2 regions of the Microbacterium sp. SLBN-111 genome follow, and region 2 is predicted to be linked to the other one. Evidence: predicted binding sites of a transcription regulator. Region 2 holds the regulator's gene; the other holds the start of a gene.
The links. The regulator HspR, encoded in region 2, represses chaperone genes until heat shock. The targets are predictions, from matches to a motif close to AAGTTGAGTCNNNNNGACTCAACTT.
Positions count from the first base shown of each region.

Region 1: the regulator HspR is predicted to act here: its motif matches at 5,376-5,400, upstream of RKD05_RS12615 (ATP-dependent Clp protease ATP-binding subunit).

Region 1 is NZ_JBMGQH010000001.1:2,717,899-2,725,262, forward strand. Features, by position in the region: gene RKD05_RS12580 (hypothetical protein) at 1-367, opposite strand, end outside; gene RKD05_RS12585 (FUSC family protein) at 375-1,400, opposite strand; gene RKD05_RS12590 (DUF3817 domain-containing protein) at 1,685-2,149, shown strand; gene RKD05_RS12595 (class I SAM-dependent methyltransferase) at 2,366-3,466, opposite strand; gene RKD05_RS12600 (hypothetical protein) at 3,478-3,627, opposite strand; gene RKD05_RS12605 (EI24 domain-containing protein) at 3,652-4,416, opposite strand; gene RKD05_RS12610 (hypothetical protein) at 4,477-5,310, shown strand; gene RKD05_RS12615 (ATP-dependent Clp protease ATP-binding subunit) at 5,416-7,364, shown strand, end outside.
Region 2 is NZ_JBMGQH010000001.1:1,572,054-1,579,417, reverse strand. Features, by position in the region: gene RKD05_RS07430 (helix-turn-helix transcriptional regulator) at 1-60, opposite strand, end outside; gene RKD05_RS07425 (TetR/AcrR family transcriptional regulator) at 167-763, shown strand; gene RKD05_RS07420 (helix-turn-helix domain-containing protein) at 842-1,891, opposite strand; gene RKD05_RS07415 (alpha/beta fold hydrolase) at 2,037-2,873, opposite strand; gene RKD05_RS07410 (MarR family winged helix-turn-helix transcriptional regulator) at 3,060-3,554, shown strand; gene RKD05_RS07405 (DUF998 domain-containing protein) at 3,563-4,198, opposite strand; gene RKD05_RS07400 (heat shock protein transcriptional repressor HspR) at 4,448-4,894, opposite strand; gene RKD05_RS07395 (DnaJ C-terminal domain-containing protein) at 4,962-5,945, opposite strand; gene RKD05_RS07390 (nucleotide exchange factor GrpE) at 5,954-6,559, opposite strand; gene dnaK (molecular chaperone DnaK) at 6,572-7,364, opposite strand, start outside.

The sequences.
Region 1 (7,364 bases), 1.1 Mb from region 2:
CCACCGCGACGCCCCACAGCAGCGCCGTCGACAGGGCCACGCCCGTCGCCGTGAGCACCACGACCACCAGGAGAGGGGCGAACGTCGCGGAGATCATCGGGGCGCTGACGCGAAGGTGATGCGTCACCACCTGCCCCGGCCGGCGAGCGGACACGTCGCCGAGGGAGTACGCGAACACGTGGGTCGCGAAGTACACGAGGTTGGTCAGCACGACCACCGCGATGACCGTGCCGAGGTCGGTGTCGCTCAGACCGAACAGCGTGGATGCCGAGATCAGGGCGCCGTAGCATCCCGCACTGATGCGTTCGGCGGCGTCCCGTCCGAGCGTTCGAGAGGAGCTGGCGCCGGTGTCGTCGGGGGTATCCATGGCATCCTCACCCTAGCGACGCGCGTCGACGCAGCGCCGCCGAGACGATCGCGACGATCGTTCCGACAGCAACGCCGATCACGGTCTCGAGCACGCGATCGCGCAAGAGCGCGTCGGGTGCGGCGGGCGAGGCGAGCGAGATCATCAGCAGCGCGAGCGGGGTGATGAACACCATCGCGATGCCGTAGTTGCGGCCGACGAACAGCTCGGCCCCGACCTGCATCACGACGGCGGCGAGCAGGACCGCCCACGGCGGAAGGTTCAGCGCGAGGAGACCCGCGGCGATCAGGACGCCGACGAGCGTCCCGACGAGGCGCTGGACGCCCCGGATGAGCCGCGCGGTCACGTGCGCGCCGCCGACTGCGGCGACCGCACCGACCATCGCCCAGTACCAGTGCGAGCCGATCAGCAGCACGCCCGCGACGCCCGCGAGGAGCGCGGCGACACCGACCGTCGCGGTCATCTCCCACGCGACCGGGCCGATCGGCGGAGTCTGCCGCGACGGGAGCCGCCACGACCCGCGCCGCACGAGGACGAACACGGTCGTGACGAGCAGGCTCCACAGCACGCTGCTCACGCCGACGAGCAGCACGAGGCCGAAGGTCGCCGTGGTGGCCGGGAAGCTCGCGCAGGCCCCCGCGGCGAACACCGTGAACAGTGCGCCGGGTGGATGCCATTGCGCCCGGTACGCGAACAGCGTCACGGCCGCGGCGAGCAAGGCGACGACGATGACGCTCGCGAGCGCAGGTGCGGACACGGCCGACAGCAGCGTTCCGAGCAGCATCGACAGGACCAGGATGCCACCGGCTGTCGCCTGCATCCGGACGCGGCGACGCGGCGGGTCGAGGCGTCCGTAGAGCGCGGCGAACGCGCCGAACGAGGCGTAGACGCTGAGGTCGAGGCGTCCGATCAGCAGGAGGACCAGCAGCGGGACGCCGACGCTGAGCGCGGCCCGCGCCGCGACCCGGTGCGCGCCGCCGTGCGGCCCGATGCGGATGACCCCGGTCCACACGCGTCCCCGGGATTCCGCCACCCGACCAGCCTACGCGGCGTCTGCGGGGGTCAAGCCCCTGGCGGGGGTGCGAGGGTGCCGGTGGACTGGAGAGATGGATACCGAACACGAGAAGCCGCCCATCGACCCCGGTCCCGAGCCCGACACGTCGACCGCGGCCGAGGGCGAGAAGTCGGATCCGACCCTCGATCACGACGACGAGCCGATCGAGTGAGGGCGGGCTGCCTCGACGTCGAGACGTCCGGAGGGTGACCGCGCGGGCGCGTCCGTAGGGTGGAGAGCCCCGGCCCCGAACGAGGAGAGACGTGTTCCGCACGCCCCTGACCCTGTTTCGCACGCTCGCGATCGCCGAAGCGATCTCGTGGACGCTGCTCATCGCGGGATTGATTCTGCGCGCCACCGCCGACCTGGCCGTCGCGGTCACGATCGGGGGTGGCATCCACGGTTTCGTGTTCCTCGCGTACGGCGCGACGGCGGTGCTCGTCGCGCTGAACCAGCGGTGGGGGCTCGGGCCGGCGGCGGTGGCGATCGTCAGCGCCGTGATCCCGTACGCCACCGTCCCGACCGAGATCTGGCTGCAGCGCACGGGTCGGCTGCGCGGAGCGTGGCGGCTCGACGCGGGCGAGGACCCGCGCGATCAGCGGCCACCCGACCGGTTGCTGCGCTTCTTCCTGCGGCGGCCGTGGGTGCTCGGCATCCTGATCCTGCTCGCCGTCGCGCTCATCTTCGTGGTGCTGCTGGTGGTCGGCCCGCCGGGCGGCAAGGGCTGATATCTGTGGCGTATGTCCCACTTTTGGCGGCTGCGGTGGTCGCAGCCGACTATATATGGGACATGCACCGCAATAAGTGGGACGCGGGGGCAGGCGACAGTCCAGGGGAAGCATGTCCCACATAGGGCTGGATGCCGGGTCGTCAGCCGACCACAGTTGGGACATGCACCGCCATAGGTGGGACGAGGGTGTGTGCCAGGCGGCACAGGCTGAGGCTCAGCGGCGCGTCGACACCGTGACCGTGAACTTGCGGTCGCGGGCGACCTGACGCGTCGGGCCCACGAGGCGCTCGAGCGCGGGGCGGTACTGCAGCGCGGAGTTCCACACGGTCCACAGCTCCCCGCCGGGCGCGAGAACGCGCGCGGCGTCAGCGAACATCCGCGGCGCGATGCCCTCGGTGATCGCACCACCGCTGTGGAACGGCGGGTTCAGCGCGATGAGGGACGCGCTGGCATCCGGACGCGCCGCGAGCAGGTCGTCGCGGACCACCTCGACGCGGTCGCCCACGCCGTTGGCCGCGGCGGTCGCGCGGGCCGAGGCCACCGCGGCGGCGGAGCGGTCCGTGGCGAGGATTCGGACGGATGGATGCCGCAGCGCCCACGCCGCGGCAACGACTCCGGTGCCGCACGCGAAGTCGATCGCGCCATCGCTCGGGTCGGGGAGGTGGGTGAGGAGGAGGCGCGTGCCGATGTCGATCGATGCGCCCGCGAACACACCGCCGAACGCGCGCACCTCGAGGCCGTCCACCGTGGCCGCCTCCGGCTGCGGGTCAGCGCCGTCGTGCGGGCCGCGCGCGACGAGCACGCGCGACTTCTGCCGCGCGTGCGTCACGTCGACGCGGTCGAAGCGCGCGCGCAGCACGTCGTTCATCGCGACCGTCATGTGCTTGAGGCGTCCGCCGGCGAAGACGACGACGTCGGGGTGCGCGTGCGCGGCGATGACTCCGGCGATGTCGTCGAGCGCGCGCAGGGCGCGGGGGAGCCGGAGCAGCACGACCCGCGCGTCGCGGACCAGGTCGGCATCCAGGGGGTGATGTGTGAAGGTGCCGTCGAGTCCGGCGCGGGCGGCGTTGGCCTCGAGCGCTCGCTCGCCGGTGAGGGCGTCCTGGTGGACCCGGATGCCACGCGCCCCGGTCGCGGCAGCGGCGAGCGTCAGGGCGCCGTACGCGTCATCGATGACGACGAGGCCGCCCTCGGGCGCATCGGCCCGGGCGGCCTCGGATTCGTCGAGGATCAGGCGGTCGGCGGCATCCACCGCGACGAGGTCCGGACCCTCCAGGTCGGGCCAGCGGCGGAGGTCGTCGAACGAGAAGGGCACCGAGTGGGGGATCAGCGGGTGCCGAAGTGGAACGGCAGCGCGAGGGAGGCGGCGACCAGCAGGATGCCGAGGGCGAAGAACAGCGCGGGCGCGGCGAGCGAGAACGACAGGCCGGTGAGCAGCATGCCGCCGACGAACAGGATGAGCGAGACGATGAACATGGGGATCCCTTCGGTCGGTCCAGGTTATCGTGCCGCGTCGGACGCCCGGTCCGCCGTGCCGGTCGTCTCGCGCAGCGCGGCGTGCGTCCAGAGGGTGCTGCCGGCCACCGCGGCGGGCATCACGGCGACCGCTCCGAGCGGAACGAGGAAGCACAGCTGCGTCGCGACGCCGAAGCCGAGCGCCCGCGCCCGGTTGTCGCGCAGCACGGCGCGACGGGCGCGGCGGTCGAACCCGCGGGCGGAGAGGGCGCGCGAGGTCAGTTCGTCGGCGAGGAGCCAGCCGGTGAGCAGCAGGCCGACGAGGAAGCCGAGGACGCCGCCGACGAAGGGGATGAGGCCGAGGAGCCACGCGGCCAGCGCAGCCAACGCCCCGCGGAAGATGAGGCGCACAGCATCGCCGGCGGCGCGCCAGAAGCCGTAGTCGGCATCCGGGATCCGTCCGGTGGCGGTGAGCTCGGTGGCGCGCCAGATCCGGTCGTAGAACGGCTCGCCGACGGCGAGGGTCACCGCGGTGAAGGACACGATCGCGAGGAACGCAGCCGCGCCGAACGAGGCGACGACGATCGCGGTGCGCAGGACGGTGGCCCACAGCGGGTCCCACGTGTTCGCGAAGGGGGTCCAGTCGTCCACGACCTCGCCGAGGAGGACGCCCCAGCCGACGAGCGCCGCACCGAGGACGAGGGCCACGAGGAACCCGGGGATGAGGCCGAGCGCCATCGCCCCGGGGGAGCTTCGCCACTGGCCGAGGCCGCGGAGGAGCATCCGGGCGCCCTGGAGGAACTCGCGCATCCGGGCATTCTTGCAGAGCGCCGCGGTCGCGACGTCGGGGGTGGCTGTCAGGATGCCGCTATGCGCATCCGCACCACGTCGACGCAGCGCACCTACCGATACGTGCGTCTGACCATCCTCGCCGCGACGCTGCTCGTCGCCGTCGCGGTGACGGTGGAGGAGATCGTCGGGGGATCGCTGCCGTCGCTGAGCGCGGCGTACTACACGCCGGCGGGGCCGGTGTTCGTCGCGAGCCTCTTCGTCGTCGCGGCGGCGTTCGTCGCGCTGTCCGGACACAGCGTCGAACAGGGGCTGCTCGATGTCGCCGCTGTGCTGGCGCTCGTCATCTCCGTCGTGCCGACGACGGTGGAGGCCGAGGTGTGCGGCGCTGCCGTCCGCTGTGTTCCGCCCGCCGTGCTTCCCGCCGTCTTCAACAACGGCGTGAGCGTGGCATTCGTGGTCCTCGTCGGGGTGGTTGCGGGGGTGGTGCTGTCGATCGTGCAGGGGACGATGTCGCGCGGGGTCGCGGTGACCGCGGCGGCGGTGGTCGTGGTGGTCCTCGGATTCGGGACGTGGGCGCTCGTCGCTCGCGACGCGTTCCTCCTCTTCGCGCACAACGCGGCGGCGGTGGGCTTCTTCCTTCTCATCGGTGCCGTGGCCGCGATCGCCGCGTGGCGTCCGCAACGGGCACCGGAGCGGTTCCGCCCCGCGTATGCGGCGGTGGCGATCGGCATCCTGGTCGCCCTCGTCGGACTCGCGGCCACCCTCGTGCTGGCCGTCGGGGGAGTGGACGTCACCCGCCCGGTGCCGTGGGTGTTCCTCGGTGAGGCAGCGGCTCTCGTGCTGTTCGCGGTGTTCTGGCTGCTGCAGACCGTGGAGCTGTGGAACGAGCCGGATCCGCGGCTTCTCGCCTGATCCGTTCGCCGGGAATATCCTCGGAGCCCTCCCGTTGAACTTGATACGCAGCCACTCAAGTAAGAAACTTGAGTCGACTCCACTCACGTATCACAGGAGACGGAATTGCCCGAAGATGTCACCCCCGGCGCCGGGGACAACGGCGCCCAGTCGTTCGACGAGTTCCTCGCGCGTTACCTCGCCGGTGAGCGGGCGCGCGCCGAGCGTTCGATCGACCTCAGCCGGTTCCTGAGCGCCCGCACCCAGGAGGCTCTGCAGGAGGCCGGCCGCTACGCGCTCGGCCGCGGCCAGCGCGAACTCGACGCGCTGCACGTCTTGCACGTCCTCGTCGGACAGGCGCCCGCACGCGACGCCGTCGCGCGTCTCGGCGCCGACCCCGCCGCGATCGCCCGCGCCGCCGAGAGCCGCCTTCCGGCCGCCGGTCCCGCCGCGGACGTCGACGGTGCCGTCGTGGCGGGATCGGTCCAGCGCGCGCTGTTCCACGCGTTCCAGGTCGCCCGCGCCGCCGGGTCGACCTACGTCGACCCCGACCACCTGTTCTTCGCTCTCGTCCTCGCGCAGGACGCCCCCGCCGGGCAGATCCTCGCGCAGGCCGGTGTCACCGCCGAGGCTCTGACCCAGGGCGTGCGCGAGACCGTCGTCGGCGGCGAGCAGGCCACGGCGCCCGAGGAGACGGCATCCACGACCCCGAATCTCGACCGGTTCGGCACCGACCTCACCGCGCTCGCCGCGTCCGGCCGCCTCGACCCGGTGATCGGCCGCGCCGACGAGATCGAGCAGACCATCGAGATCCTGAGCCGTCGCACGAAGAACAACCCCGTGCTGATCGGTGAGGCCGGCGTCGGAAAGACCGCCGTCGTCGAGGGACTCGCCCGCGCGATCGTCGAGGGCGCCGTGCCCGAGCAGCTGCGCGACACCCGCGTCGTCTCGATCGACCTCGCCGCGATGCTCTCCGGCGCCCGCTACCGCGGCGACTTCGAGGAGCGTCTGACTCAGACGATGGACGAGATCGCCGCACAGTCCGGCAAGCTCGTCGTCTTCATCGACGAGGTGCACACCATCGTGGGCGCCGGTGCCGGTGGCGAAGGCGCGATGGATGCCGGAAACATCCTCAAGCCGCGGCTGGCCCGGGGCGAGCTGCACCTCATCGGTGCCACGACGCTGAAGGAGTACCGCACGATCGAGAAGGACCCCGCCCTCGAGCGGCGTCTGCAGCCCGTGCGCGTCGGCGAGCCGTCGCTCACCAATGCCGTCGAGATCCTGCGGGGCCTGCGCTCGGCGTACGAGGAGCACCACTCCGTCACCTACACCGACGACGCGCTGCGCGCCGCGGTGGAGCTGAGCGACCGGTACCTCCCCGACCGTGTGCTGCCGGACAAGGCGATCGACCTCATCGACCAGGCCGGCGCGCGTCTGCGCCTGCGCCTCGGCGTCGCGGTCGACACGACGGCCCTCGTCGAGCGGCTGGCCGTCCTGGAAGCCGACAAGAACGCCGCCGTCTCGGCCGAGCACTACGAGGAGGCCTCGCGCATCCGCGACGAGATCACCGCGGTGCAGGAGCGCCTGGCGACGGCGACGTCCGCCCCCCGTCCCGATGCGGTGGTCGACGAGCCCGAGATCGCCGCGGTGATCAGCCGGTCCACCGGCATCCCCGTGTCGCGTCTGACCGCCACCGAGCGCGGCCGCCTGTCGCACCTGGAGGACGACCTGCACGGCCGGGTCATCGGACAGGATGCCGCGGTCACCGCGGTCGCCAAGGCCGTGCGCCGCAACCGCACCGGGCTCGGCGACGAGCGTCGGCCGGTCGGATCGTTCCTGTTCCTCGGACCCACGGGCGTGGGCAAGACCGAGCTGGCGAAGGCGTTGGCAGGGTCCCTTTTCGACGACGATTCCGCCGTGATCCGCTTCGACATGAGCGAGTTCGGCGAACGGCACACCGTGTCGCGCCTCATCGGTGCCCCTCCCGGATACGTCGGCTACGACGAGGCCGGACAGCTCACCGAGCGCGTGCGCCGGAACCCCTACTCCGTCGTGCTGTTCGACGAGATCGAGAA
Region 2 (7,364 bases):
CAATGGCCTCCCCATGTCGTGCACATCAGCCTCCGGCGAGTAGTGGAATGCTTCCTCCAATTCTCGATGGGAGCGGTTTCGCGCGTGCTGCACGAACGGACACGAGTGCGTCGCAACCGGACGAGTACGTTGAGAACCCCCGGGGGCGACGGGATAGCGTTGCCTCATGGGTCGGCCTCGGCAATACGACGAACAGAGCCTGCTCGACACGGCGCAGGAGCTGTTCTGGACGCGTGGCTACGACCGCACGTCGTTGGAAGAGGTCGCCACGGCGTCCGGTGTCGGCACGAGCAGCCTCTACGCGCGCTACGGCAGCAAGCTCGGACTGTTCCTCCGCGTCTTCGGTCGCTACTGCGCGGCCCGCGTCGAGCTCGCCTCCGGCGGTCCGGCGGGACCGAGCGCCGACCTCGAGACCGCGGCCGCGGAGTACCTCGACCGCGTCGTCGCCGACTGCCTCTCGTACGCGGACCGCCGCGGATGCCTCATGCTCAACAGCATCGCCGAGCTCGGCGAGCGGTTCCCCGAGGTCCTCGCGGTGGCCGACGCCGCGATCGACGAGATGGAGACCGCGCTCACCGCGCGGCTGCGTGAGACCGCCGACGCCCGCGACATCACCCTCAGTCCGGAGGACGCGCGCCGCGCCGCGGAGAGAACGGTCCTCGCCTCGCAGGGCATCGTGCAGCTCAGCCGCCTGCGCGTGCCGCCGGAGCGGCTGCGCGACCTCGCGGCGCGCTCCTCGCGGCTCCTCGCGCGCTCAGCCTGACGGTCCGCCGCGGAGCGGCCCTGGGCGCTGCGCGCGGCCGCGCCGCTGCCCATGTCAGGCAGGGCCGACGCGTCAGGCCTACGCCCGCAGCCGCTCCGCGCTGCGCTCGCGCGGCAGGGCGACCGGCGTCACCGCGGTCGGCTCTCCGCGGCGCAGCTCCTCGTCCCACAGCCGCAGGAGCTTGAGGGTCAGGTGCAGCGTGCTCCGCTGCAGGCCGTCGGCCAAGGCCTCACGGACCACCTCCGGCATCTGCTCGAGCCGGTAGTACAGCGTCGTGCGGTGGATGTGCAGGCGCTGGCAGGCGACCGAGGCGCGACCCGCGGCATCCAGGTACGCCTCGACGGTGTCCCGCTGCGTCGGGTCCTCCGCGGACGCGAGGACGAACGCCGCCGGGCACGCCTGCACGAGCAGCGAGCGAGACCGGGGCAGCGTCTGCACGAGCGCCCAACCTCCGAGGTCTTCGGCGCGCACCGAGGTCACCTGGTCGGGGAGCGTCGCGCGCAGGTGGGCGGAGCGGATCGCGCGAGAAACCGCGTCATCCACGTCGCCGTCGTCGGGCGACCCCGCCGCCAGCGCGAACCCCCGGGCGGTCATGCCCTGCGCGGCGGCCTCGGCATCCACCGTCCTGTTCAGGGCGTCGAGGTCGAGGGAGCGGGATGCCACGAAGATCGCGGCTCCGCGACGGGCGCCGACGAACTGCAGGGCGCCGTGCGCGGCGGTGGCCAGGCGTCGTCCGAGAGCGACGATCCGCAGCTCCGGCGCCGGGTCGAGCACGACCGCGAGCAGCTCGATGCCGTCCGCGCGTCCGTCGATCCAGCGGCGGGAGCGGAGCTCCCACAGCGCGTCGCGGCGCACACTCGAGTCGTCGTCGATGAGGCTGGCGAACACTCGGTCGCGTCGCGCGGCCGGGCTCGCCCCGACCGTCATGTCGAGCAGGTGCACGGCGGCGTCGATCAGCGCCCACTCGCGCGCGGAGATCTGGGCGCGCGTCCGGCCGCCGACCCGGAGCGCGGAGCCGTCGCCGAACGCGATGTCGGCCGCGGCATCCGCGGGCTCGTCGGCGCGGCGGACCGTCACGCGGCGCCCGAGGGCGTGGGACAACTGGTCGACGATCTGCGGCTGGTGCATCGTGCGGCTCCTCACGTGCGGTCCGGGGTGGGTACGGCCCACGCTACGGACGCCCCCGCCGGCGCGCGTGGCCCTGCCGCACCCACGCTGGAAGGACGACGGCGCGCCCCGGGTGGGAGCGCGCCGTCGTATGCGGAGAGCCGACTTACTCCTGGATGAACGCCAGGATGTCGGGGTTGATCACGTCGGCGTGCGTCGTGAGCATGCCGTGCGGGTAGCCCTCGTAGATCTTGAGGGTCGAGTTCTGCAGCAGCTCGTGCTGCCGGAGGGCGGCGGCCTTGTACGGCACGACCTGGTCGTCGTCGCCCTGGAGCACGAGCACCGGGACCGTGATGGCCTTGAGGTCTTCGGTCTGGTCGGTCTCGGAGAACGCCTTGATGCCGAGGTAGTGCGCCTGCGCGCTGCCGGTCATGCCCTGGCGCCACCAGTTGTCGATGACGGGCTGCGAGGGGGTGACGCCCTCGCGGTTGAAGCCGTAGAAGGGGCCGGATGCCACGGCCTCGAAGAACTCCGCGCGGTTGGCGGCGAGCGCTTCGCGGAAGCCGTCGAACACCGACAGCGGGGTGCCCTCGGGGTTCGTGTCGCTCTGCAGCATGATCGGCGGCACGGCGGCGACGAGCACGGCCTTGGCGACGCGACCCTGCGGCTGGCCGTACTGCGCGACGTAGCGGGCGACCTGGCCGCCACCGGTCGAGTGACCGATGTGGATGGCGTTGTGCAGGTCGAGGTGCTCGACGACGGCGCTGACGTCGCTGGCGTAGTGGTCCATGTCGTGGCCGGTGCCGATCTGCGACGAACGGCCGTGACCGCGGCGGTCGGAGGCGATGACGCGGTAGCCCTTGTCGAGGAAGTACAGCAGCTGCGCGTCCCAGTCGTCGGACGACAGCGGCCATCCGTGGTGGAAGACGATGGGCTGGGCGTCGGTGCTGCCCCAGTCCTTGTAGAAGATCTCGGCGCCGTCGGTCGTGGTCACAAATGGCATGTCAGCCTCCGCTCGGATGTTCGACGAGCGCCCTCGGTTGAACTCGCCGGGCGTGTTCCGGGGCGTCGCCGGTGAACATGCCTCACTGTAAGCGGGGGTGGGGACACCGGCATCCGACAATCGTCCGAGAATCGTCCGACCCGAGGCGAGACGTAGACTTCCCTCTGTTTCGGAGAAAGGTCTGCGATGCCCGAGGAAGCACCCCCACCGCCGGAGCAGTATCCGGCGATGGCGGCGGCGATGCGGGAGTTCATGGCGCGGGCGGTGCTGTTCCAGGATGCCGTCGCCCGGTCGGTCGGCCTGAACAGCAGCGATCTGCAGGCCGTGGGTCTGCTGTTGAGCGAAGGTCCCGCGACGCCCGGCGAGCTGGCGGCGCGCACCGGGCTCACGCACGGAGGCGCGATCACCGGCCTCATCGACCGCCTCGAGCGGGCCGGCTACGTCACGCGCACGCGCGACCCCGACGACGGACGCAAGGTGCGGGTCGTCGCCGACGCGCGGCGCGTGTTCGCCGATGTCGGTCCCGTGTACGCGCGTGTCGGGGCGCGGTGGGACGCGTTCCTCGACACACTCACGCCCGACGAGATCGCGGTCGGCACGCGGATCCTCGAAGCCGCGGCCGAGGTCAACCGGGTCGAGATCGAGCTGCTGCGTTCGTCGCGCGGCGCCGACGCGGACTGACCGCGGTCCTAGCGACGGGCGCCGGTCACCGGGTGCGGCGTCCACGCGTAGAGCCGCGCGCTCGCGAGCGCCAGCCAGCCCCACGCGGCGAGGACGGCGATCCACAGCAGCGCCACGCCGACCGGCGACTGCGCGAGCGCGGCCCCCGCGACGAACCCGACCAGGACGAGCACGCCGAGCACGACCGACAGCCGCGCGCGCCCCGAGACCTGCTCTGCGCGACACCAGGCGGCGTACGCGAAAGCGGCGGCACCGATCGCGACGAAACCGAGCGCGCCGAAGAGCAGGTGCAGGATGCCGCTGACCGAGGCGCCCGGCTCGGACCCGGGCGGGAACCCGGCGACCGGGTCGGGCGGGAAGATCCCGCTCAGCACGAGGCCGACGCCGTACACGCCGACGAGGACTCCGATCGCCAGCCCGCGCCCGCTCCGGATGAGGCGCAGGATGCCGTACGCCGCCGCGAGCACCATGAGCCCGGACAGGATGACATTGGCGCGCTGCAGCCACCCGAGGTCGCCGAGCATGAGGAGCGAGAGTGCGTGCTTGCTGAGGTCGAATCCCGGCCGCGTGAGCGCGAGCACGAGTCCGACGACGACGTAGAACGGCCCGGCGACGACGCCCCAGCCCAAGAGGCTGCGGGTCACGGCCGAAGCCGTGTCGATCTGCGGCCGACTCATATTCTCTCGCATACAGAGAGATTATGGGAGGGGTCGGCTGGGGTCAACGCCGCGGGCGGCCGGCCCGCGCGACCTCAGCGATCCGCGCAGCCTCAGGGCCCGGCATCCATCCGAACCGACATTGCGCGGATCACTGACCCGGCGCCACGCCGCGCGGCCACGCGCGAACCACTGACCCGAGCCGGGCCGCAGCCGCACGCGCAGACGCGAGGCGCGTCAGTCCTCGTCGGGGTCGAGCAGCCCGCCCGGGCGCCACAGCACGACGTCGGTCGCGCGGCGAACGCGGGCACCGTGGCGCAGCGTCACGACCGAGCCGGTGGCTCCGGCGGCGAACACGCGCGCGCCGGGGCGCGCCTGGCGCTCCGCCATGAGCTGCCGCTCCAGGTCGCTGACGCGGCGGGCGAGTTCGTGCACGCGCTCCTCGAGGGCGAGGAGCCGCGCGATCGCGGGAAGACTCATGCCCTCGCTCGACAGCCGCGCCACCTCGCGCAGCTGCTGCACGTGGCGGCTCGAATACCGCCGCGATCCGCCCTGCGTACGGGCGGGCACGACGAGGCCGAGGCGGTCGTACTGCCGCAGCGTCTGTGGGTGCATGTTCGACAGCTCGGCGGCCACGGCGATCGCGAAGATCGGCGCGTCCTCATCGATTTCCTTGTCGGACACGGCCTCTCCTCTCTCGTCGATCGCCTGCTCCTGGCATCCGATTGTGGCGGATGCCAGGAGTCCAGCGTTACTGCCGCGCCTTGGCCATCAGGTCGGCGCGGGGATTCTCTTTCGGTTCGAGCGCGTGGAAGCGCTCGAGGGCCTCGCGGGCGTCGTCGTCGAGGTGGCTGGGAACGGCCACCTGGACCTCGGCCAGCAGGTCACCGGTGCCCTTGGACGAGTGGATGCCACGCTCCTTGACGCGCAGCACCCGCCCGGACGGGGTGCCCGGGGCGACACGCAGTCGCACGGGGTCTCCGCCGAGGGTCGGCACCTCGATCGTCGCGCCGAGGGCCGCCTCGGTGAAGGTCACGGGGACCGTCAGCCGGAGGTTCAGCCCGTCGCGGGTGAACACCGGGTGAGGCCGGACCGCGACCGTCACGACGATGTCGCCGTTCTCTCCGCCGTCCGGGGACGGACGACCGCGACCGCGCAGCCGGATCTTCTGGCCGTCGGCAACTCCCGCGGGGATCTTGACCTTGAACGGCACGCCGTCCTCGCCCTGCAGCGTGATCGTCTCGCCCTTGGCCGCGGTGACGAAGTCGAGCGTCGTCCGGGCCGTGACGTCGGCGCCGCGCTGCGGGCCGCCGAAGCCGCGGAAACCGCCCGACGGCTGCCCGAACCGGCCGGAGCCGAAGCCGCCGCCCTGCTGGTCGAACATCGAGAAGAAGTCGTCGAAACCGCCCGACGCTCCCCCGCGCTGCTGCCCGAACCGGCTGAAGACGTCGTCGAAACCGCCGCCGCCCGCCGTCCCGGGTGCCGAGAAGCGCGCCCCCGAGCCCATGGCCCGGATCTGGTCGTACTCCTCGCGCTGCTCGGGGTCGCTCAGCACGGCGTACGCCTCGCTGATCTCCTTGAACTTGGCCTCGGCCTTCGCGTCACCCGGGTTCGAGTCGGGGTGGTACTGGCGCGCGAGCTTGCGGTACGTCTTCTTGAGATCGGCAGCACTCACGCCCTTGTCGACACCGAGGACCTTGTAGAAGTCCTTGTCGAACCAGTCCTGACTCGCCATGCGTCCTCCTACTCGACCGGCACGGCGACGACGACCTTGGCCGGCCGCAGCTCGACGGAGCCGAGGCGGTAACCCACCTCGACGACCTCGAGCACGGTGGCCTGGGTCACGCCGGGCGTGGGCGCCTGGAAGATCGCCTCGTGGTGCTGCGGGTCGAAGGGCTCGCCGGCCGTGCCGTACGAGACCACGCCGAGCCGCTCGGCCACCGCGCGCACCTTGTCGCCGATCGCGGCGAAGGGGGTGCCCTCGACGAGATCGCCGTGCTTCTCGGCGCGGTCGAGGTCATCCATGACGGGCAGCAGGCCCTTCACGGCCTCGCCCTTCGCGCGCTCGATCTCGCGCTCGCGCTGCTCCTCGGTCCGTCGACGGTAGTTGGCGTACTCCGCCTGCAGGCGCTTGAGGTCGATCAGCAGCGAAGCCTCCTTGTCGGAGGAAGCTCCCTCTGCGGCGGCCTCGGGCGTCTGCTCGGCGCCGAGGATGTCGTCGATCGTGAGGCCCTCGGCATCCGGGGTCTGGTCCGACGGCGCGGGGCCGGAGGTGTTCTCCTCCGGCCCCGTCGTCTCGTCAGGACCGGCGCCCGAGCCCTGGGGCTGTTCGTCGTCCTTGTGTGCCATCAGTTCTGTCGCTTACTTCTTCTCGTCGGTCTCGTCGTCGACCACTTCGGCGTCGATGACGTCTTCCTCGGGGTTCGGCGTCTCACCGTTGCCCGGCTGGCCGACGTTGGGGTCGGCGGGCTGGCCCTGGGCCTGCGACGAGGCGTAGATGGCCTCGCCGAGCTTGCCCTGGCTCGCGTTGAGCTTGTCGAACGCGGTCTTGACCGCGTCGTCGTCCTCACCGGCGAGCGCCGTCTTGAGGGCGTCGACGTCGGCCTGGACGTCGTTCTTGACGTCTTCGGGCAGCTTGTCCTCGTTGTCCTTGATCAGCTTCTCGATCGAGTACGACAGGGTCTCGGCCTGGTTGCGGGTCTCGGCGGACTCGCGGCGCTTCTTGTCTTCCGCCGCGTTCTCCTCGGCCTCGCGGACCATGCGCTCGATGTCCTCCTTGGGCAGCGACGAGCCGCCCGTGATGGTCATCGACTGCTCCTTGCCGGTGCCCTTGTCCTTCGCGGACACGTGCACGATGCCGTTGGCGTCGATGTCGAAGGTGACCTCGACCTGCGGGATGCCACGGGGAGCCGGGGCGATACCGGTGAGCTCGAAGGTGCCCAGCGGCTTGTTGTCGCGGGTGAACTCGCGCTCGCCCTGGAAGACCTGGATCGCGACAGACGGCTGGTTGTCGTCGGCGGTGGTGAAGGTCTCGCTGCGCTTGGTCGGGATGGCCGTGTTGCGCTCGATGAGCTTGGTCATGATGCCACCCTTGGTCTCGATGCCGAGGCTCAGGGGGGTGACGTCGATGAGCAGAACGTCCTTGCGCTCACCC